2 regions of the Rhodoferax sediminis genome follow, and region 1 is predicted to be linked to the other one. Evidence: riboswitches for the same ligand, from Rfam matches in the RefSeq annotation. Region 1 holds a riboswitch; the other holds the start of a gene.

What was found. A riboswitch is a leader RNA that binds a small molecule or an ion and turns the genes downstream of it on or off. The one in region 1 is predicted to bind S-adenosylhomocysteine.
Region 2: it holds a riboswitch for S-adenosylhomocysteine, as region 1 does, so the genes downstream of both, ahcY (adenosylhomocysteinase) here and metH (methionine synthase) in region 1, are expected to answer to the same signal.

What each region holds. Positions count from the first base shown of each region.
Region 1 is NZ_CP035503.1:4,290,926-4,294,483, reverse strand. It holds gene EUB48_RS20770 (homocysteine S-methyltransferase family protein) at 1-592, shown strand, start outside; gene EUB48_RS20765 (PACE efflux transporter) at 608-1,048, shown strand; gene EUB48_RS20760 (Crp/Fnr family transcriptional regulator) at 1,067-1,666, opposite strand; S-adenosyl-L-homocysteine riboswitch at 1,721-1,809, shown strand; gene metH (methionine synthase) at 1,884-3,558, shown strand, end outside.
Region 2 is NZ_CP035503.1:483,850-487,407, forward strand. It holds gene cadR (Cd(II)/Pb(II)-responsive transcriptional regulator) at 1-369, shown strand, start outside; gene EUB48_RS02280 (TspO/MBR family protein) at 455-961, shown strand; S-adenosyl-L-homocysteine riboswitch at 1,023-1,120, shown strand; gene ahcY (adenosylhomocysteinase) at 1,184-2,617, shown strand; gene EUB48_RS02290 (TlyA family RNA methyltransferase) at 2,622-3,413, shown strand; gene metF (methylenetetrahydrofolate reductase [NAD(P)H]) at 3,410-3,558, shown strand, end outside.

The DNA.
Region 1 (3,558 bases):
CGCGCGCAACGTGAGCTTCGAGGCGCTGCGCGCCGCCTACTACGAGCAGGTCGAAGCCCTGGTGGAAGGCGGCGCCGACGTGCTGATGGTCGAGACCATCTTCGACACCCTCAATGCCAAGGCCGCGCTGTTTGCCATCGACGAGTTTTTCGACCATTCCGGCGAACGCCTGCCGCTGATCATCAGCGGCACCGTGACCGATGCCTCGGGCCGCATCCTGTCGGGCCAGACGGTCACCGCCTTCTGGCACAGCGTGCGTCATGCCCGTCCGCTCGCCATCGGGCTGAACTGCGCGCTCGGCGCGGCGCTGATGCGCCCCTACATCCAGGAGCTGCACCGCGTGGCGGAGGACACCTTCATCAGCTGCTACCCCAACGCGGGCCTGCCCAACCCGATGAGCGATACCGGCTTTGACGAAACCCCCGACGTCACGGCGCGCCTGCTCAAGGAGTTTGCGGCCGAGGGCCTGGTGAACATCGTGGGCGGCTGCTGCGGCACCACGCCCGAGCACATCGGCGCCATCCGCGAGGCGGTCGCGCCGCTGGCCGCGCGCACGCTCAAGCGCGATTTTTTCTACAAGGAAGCGGCTTGAACTGAGCGGCGCGCCATGCAGGGCCTCAAGAGAAAATTTGTCTACGTCACGCTGTACGAGCTCATCGCCATCGTCTGCTCCACCTGGGCGCTGGCCGCGATGTCGGGCCACGGCCTGGGCGACTCGGGCGGGGTGGCGGTGGCGGCGTCCTGCATCGCCGTGGCCTGGAACCTGGTGTTCAACACCCTGTTCGAGGTCTGGGAGGCGCGCCAGAGCGTGCGCGGGCGCAGCCTGGCCCGGCGCGTGGCGCACGCCATCGGCTTCGAGGGCGGCCTGATTGCGGCGCTGGTGCCGTTGATCGCCTGGTGGTTCGGCATCAGCCTGCTGCAGGCCCTGCTGCTGGACCTGGGCCTGGTGGTGTTCTTCCTGATCTACACCTTCGTCTTCAACTGGGGTTTCGACCGGGTGTTCGGCCTGCCGGCCTCGGCCACGGGCGATCCGGTGCGCGGCGTCTAAGGCCGGCCCCGACCCGCGCTACTGCACCGTCGGCTGGTTGATTTCCTGCTGCATGGCTTGCGTGAGCTGGGTGTACATCTTGAGCTTGTCGGTACTCTCGCGCAGGCGCACGGCCAGGCGCAGCGAGATCGCCATCATGAGCTTGGCGGCGGTGCGCGGGTCGTCGTCCAGCAGTTGGGCCAGCCCGCCGCGCGTGAGGATCGCGCCGTGCACGTCGGTGGTGGCCGTACACGAGGCCGCGCGCGGCTCGCCATCCAACAGGCCCATCTCGCCGATCACGCGCCCCGGCCCGAGCACGGTCAGCGTGATCGGCTCGGAGCGGCTGACCACGATGGTTTCCACCGTGACCTCGCCGTGGAGCACCAGCAGCATGAAGTCGGTTTTGTCGACATCGCCTTCGCGGATAAAAATGGTGCCCTGATCGATCCGGTGCGGGCGCATGTAGCTCACCACGATGCGGGCCTCGTCGTGGCTCAGCTGCATCAGGGCGGCCGGGCCGATCAGCATGGCGGCGGCCTTGTCCGCGCTGGCCGAGCCCTCGAGCGCGCGCAGCCGCGCACTGTGGTTGTTGGAATGGCTGGAACTCGCCGGATTTCTGCCAAAAAGGGTCTTGAACATGGTTACGCCAGTGGTGCCGCGAGCCCAAACTGCCGGACCCGATTAAAATCATGGTAACTCAAGGAGCGTTGCAGCGAACCGGCACCATGGCCGGCCCGCCAGGCTTGAGCAGGATCCAGCCCGATCAACGACGCTCACCGGTATCAACGGCTGGCCCTGCAACCAGGGGGTCAGCGCAGACACAAGGTGAGCCATGCCAGATGCACAAATTTCCCCCATGAAACTCTCGGGCCTCGAGCCCGTGAGCATCGACGCGTCCTCGCTGTTCGTGAACGTCGGCGAGCGCACCAACGTGACCGGCTCCAAGGCCTTCGCGCGCATGATCCTGAACGGCGAATACGAGAAGGCGCTGGCCGTGGCGCGCCAGCAGGTCGAGAACGGCGCCCAGGTGATCGACATCAACATGGACGAGGCCATGCTCGACAGCAAGGCGGCCATGGTGCGCTTCTTGAACCTGATCGCCAGCGAGCCCGACATTGCGCGCGTGCCGATCATGATCGACTCGTCCAAGTGGGAGGTGATCGAGGCCGGCCTGCGCTGCATCCAGGGCAAGGGCATCGTGAACTCGATCAGCATGAAGGAGGGCGTGGAGCCCTTCAAGCAGCAGGCCAAGCTGCTGCGCCGCTACGGTGCGGCCGCGGTGGTGATGGCCTTTGACGAGCTGGGCCAGGCCGACACCTACCAGCGCAAGATCGAGATCTGCGAGCGCGCCTACCGCGTGCTGGTCGACGAGGTGGGTTTTCCGCCCGAAGACATCATTTTCGATCCCAACATCTTCGCCATTGCCACCGGCATCGAGGAGCACAACAACTACGCCGTGGACTTCATCAACGCCACGCGCTGGATCAAGCAGCACCTGCCGGGCGCCAAGGTGTCGGGCGGCGTCTCCAACGTGAGCTTCTCGTTCCGCGGCAACGACCCGGTGCGCGAGGCGATCAACACCGTGTTCCTGTACCACGCGATCAAGGCCGGCATGGACATGGGCATCGTGAACCCCGCCATGATGGGCGTGTACGACGACCTCGAGCCCGAGCTGCGCGAGCGCGTGGAGGACGTGGTGCTGAACCGCCGCCCCGACGCCGGCGAGCGGCTGGTCGAGGTCGCCGAAAACGCCAAGGGTGCGGCCCGCGACGACAGCAAGAAGCTGGAGTGGCGCGGCACGCTGGAGCGCCCCGCCACCGTGGGGCAGCGCCTGTCGCATGCGCTGGTGCATGGCATCACCGACTTCATCACCGAGGACACCGAAGAGGCGTACCAGGGCATCCTGGCCAAGGGCGGGCGCCCGCTGCACGTGATCGAGGGCCCGCTGATGGACGGCATGAACGTGGTGGGCGACCTGTTCGGCCAGGGCAAGATGTTCTTGCCGCAGGTGGTCAAGTCGGCGCGCGTGATGAAGCTGGCCGTGGCGCACCTGATTCCCTACATCGAGGAAGAAAAGCGCCAGGACGAGGCCGCCGGGCGCGACGTGCGCACCAAGGGCAAGATCGTCATCGCCACCGTGAAGGGCGACGTGCACGACATCGGCAAGAACATCGTGACCGTGGTGCTTCAGTGCAACAACTTCGAGGTCATCAACATGGGCGTGATGGTGCCCTGCCACGAGATCCTGGCGCGCGCCAAGGTCGAGGGCGCGGACATCGTGGGCCTGTCCGGCCTCATCACGCCGAGCCTGGAGGAGATGCAGTACGTGGCCGGCGAGATGCAGAAGGACGATCACTTCCGCATCAAGAAGATCCCGCTGATGATCGGCGGGGCCACCACCAGCCGCGTGCACACCGCGGTGAAGATTTCGCCGCACTATGAAGGCCCGGTGGTGTACGTGCCCGATGCCTCGCGCAGCGTGGGCGCCGCGCAAAGCCTGCTGTCGGATCAGGCCGCCAAATACGTGGCCG
Region 2 (3,558 bases), 580 kb from region 1:
CCGCCAGCGGGCCGCACCGACGGCAACTACCGTATCTACGGCCACGAGCATGTCGAGCGGCTGACCTTTATCCGCCACTGCCGCACGCTCGATATGGCACTCGGCGAGATTCGCGCGCTGTTGCGCTTCAAGGCCTCGCCGCAGGAGAACTGCATGGCGGTCAACGAGCTGCTGGATGCGCATATCGGCCATGTGGCGCAGCGTATCCGCGAGTTGCGATCGCTTGAAAAACAGCTGAAGGTGCTGCGCCAGCAATGCAGCGAGGCCAACGCGGCCGCCGACTGCGGCATTCTCAAGGGGTTGTCGGGCGAGATGGTGGCAGACCGCCCCGCGCCGAAAAGCCGAAAGCATGTGCAGGGCACGCATTAGAGGCGGCCTTTGCTGCGACTCATCGGCTTGCCGGACCAGGGCGTAGTGATAATGTTCAGGGCGTCCCCTCTCATTTTTTAGACCCATGCCAACCACTACCCTGCAGCCGCATTCCCGTCAGATGCAACTCCTGGGGCTCGTTGCCTGGCTTGTCCTCTCGTTTGTGGCGGCCGGTGTCGGCGCCATTGCATCGGTCGAGGCGGCATCGTTCTACGCGCAACTCATGCGGCCGTCGTGGGCGCCGCCGGCGTCCGTCTTCGGGCCGGTCTGGTCGGTCCTCTACGCACTCATGGGCGTGGCCGCATGGCTGGTGTGGCGCGAGCGGGGGGCAACGCGAGAGGCGCTCACGCTGTTCGTCGCGCAACTGGCCGCCAATGCACTGTGGTCGTGGCTTTTCTTCGCCTGGCACCAGGGGGCGCTGGCGTCCGCAGAGGTGCTGGTGTTGCTGCTGCTCATCGCCGCCACCATCGTCGCGTTCTGGCGCATCCGCCGTTTGGCCGCGGTGCTCATGCTGCCGTACCTGGTGTGGGTGTCTTTTGCATCGGCGCTGACCTGGTCCATCTGGCAAAGCAACCCCGGGCTTCTCCAGTGAGTCCTGTCGCGGCCAGGGTCCATCCCAACCCCGTCGTCTGAGCTTCACGCTAAAATACGCCACTTCCGAGGAGCGTTGCAGTTCACACCATGTGGACGAGGCTCGGACAGCATGGCTTGCCAAACCCGGCGCGCCGTGCATCAACTGCGCTCACCCACGGGTCTGTGCGGTGAGTTTTTCCCCGCAGCCCGTGGTTGTTCAAATTCATTTTTGGAGTTAACCATGAGCGCTGTTCTCAAACCTGCCACCCACCAAGATTCCGTTGTTGCCGACCTGTCGCTGGCCGCCTGGGGCCGCAAGGAACTCAATATTGCCCAGACCGAGATGCCCGGCCTGATGGCCATCCGCGAGGAATTCGCCAAGTCCCAGCCGCTCAAGGGCGCGCGCATCACCGGCTCGTTGCATATGACGATCCAGACCGGCGTGCTGATCGAGACGCTGCAGGCGCTCGGTGCGCAGGTGCGCTGGGCCTCATGCAACATCTTTTCGACGCAGGACCATGCTGCCGCCGCGATCGCCGCCCAGGGCACGCCGGTATTCGCCATCAAGGGCGAGTCGCTCACCGACTACTGGGACTACACCCACCGCATCTTCGACTTCGGCGCCAAGGGCACGCCCGGTGAAGGGCCGAACATGATCCTGGACGACGGCGGCGACGCCACGCTGCTGATGCACCTGGGCCAGCGCGCCGAGAAGGATCTGGGCGTGCTGGCCCACCCGACCAGCGAGGAAGAACGCATCCTCTACGCCGCGATCAAGGCCAAGCTGGCCGTCGATGCCAACTGGTACACGCGCAAGTCGGCCGAAATCATCGGCGTGACCGAGGAGACCACCACCGGCGTGCACCGCCTGAACGAGATGAGCGCCAAGGGCACCTTGCTGTTCCGCGCCATCAACGTGAACGACTCGGTCACCAAGAGCAAGTTCGACAACCTGTACGGCTGCCGCGAATCGCTGGTGGACGGCATCAAGCGCGCCACCGACGTGATGATCGCCGGCAAGGTGGCTTGCGTGGCCGGCTACGGCGACGTGGGCAAGGGCTCGGCGCAGGCGCTGCGCGCGCTGTCGGCGCAAGTGTGGGTCACGGAAATCGACCCGATCAACGCGCTGCAGGCCGCGATGGAAGGCTACAAGGTCGTGACCATGGCGTACGCCGCCGACAAGGCCGACATCTTCGTCACCACCACCGGCAACAAGAACGTTATCACGCACGACACCATGGTCGCCATGAAGGACCAGGCGATCGTCTGCAACATCGGCCACTTCGACAACGAGATCGATGTCGCGTCGATCGAGAAGTACGAGTGGGAAGAGATCAAGCCGCAGGTGGACCACATCACCTTCCCCGATGGCAAGAAGATCATCCTGCTGGCCAAGGGCCGCCTGGTGAACCTGGGCTGCGGCACGGGCCACCCGAGCTTCGTGATGTCGTCTTCGTTCGCCAACCAGACCATCGCGCAGATCGAACTCTTCACCAAGCCCGACGCCTACCAGGCCGGCAAGGTCTATGTGCTGCCCAAGCACCTCGACGAGAAGGTGGCGCGCCTGCACCTGAAGAAGGTCGGCGCCATGCTGACCGAGCTGACCGACGAGCAGGCCGCCTACATCGGCGTGAGCAAGAACGGCCCGTACAAGGCCGACAGCTACCGCTATTGAACAGATGCGCGCCGACCAGTTGCTGCAGGGACGCGGCCTTGCCACGTCGCGTTCGCAGGCCCAGCGCCTGATCGCGGCGGGCGTGCGCTGGCAGCCCGCCATGACGCACGCCGCGGCCTGGAAAACCATCGCCAAGAACAGCGACGACGTGCCCGCGGACGCGCGCATTGAACTGCTCGACGCCGCCGAGGCGCGCTACGTCTCGCGCGGCGGCCTCAAGCTGGAGGGCGCGCTGCGCCAGAGCGGTTTGAGCGTGGCCGGCAAGCGCTGCCTGGACGTGGGCCAGTCGACCGGGGGCTTTACCGATTGCCTGCTGCAGCACGGCGCGGCCGGCGTGGTCGGCGTGGATGTGGGCCATGGCCAGTTGCACCCGGCCCTGCGCGGCGACGCGCGCGTGTTCTGCATCGAGGGCGTCAACGCCCGCGCCCTGGATGCTACTGATTTAATAGCTGATAGCGAAGACGTGGCGGGGGCTGCGGCCTCATTTGATGCAAATTTTGAGGTGATCGTGGGCGACCTGTCGTTCATCTCGCTCACGCTGGTGTTGCCCGCGCTGGTGCCCCTGCTGGCGCCGCAGGGCGCGCTGCTGATGCTGGTCAAGCCGCAGTTCGAGCTGCAACCGGGGCAGGTCGGCAAGGGCGGCATCGTCAAGGACGCCACGCTCTACACCCTGGTCGAGCAGCGCATTCGCGACAGCCTGGCGTCCCTGCAGATGCAGGTGCTGGGCTGGTATGACAGCGCCATCACCGGCGGCGACGGCAACCGCGAGTTTTTTGTTTACGCCACCAAACCATGAACCCTCCTTCCACCCTCCCGGTCAGTTTTGAATTCTTTCCGCCGAAAACGCCCGAGGGCGTTGAGAAGCTGCGTGTGGTGCGCCAGGCCCTGTATGCGCAAAAGCCCGAGTTTTGCTCGGTGACTTACGGTGCGGGCGGCTCCAC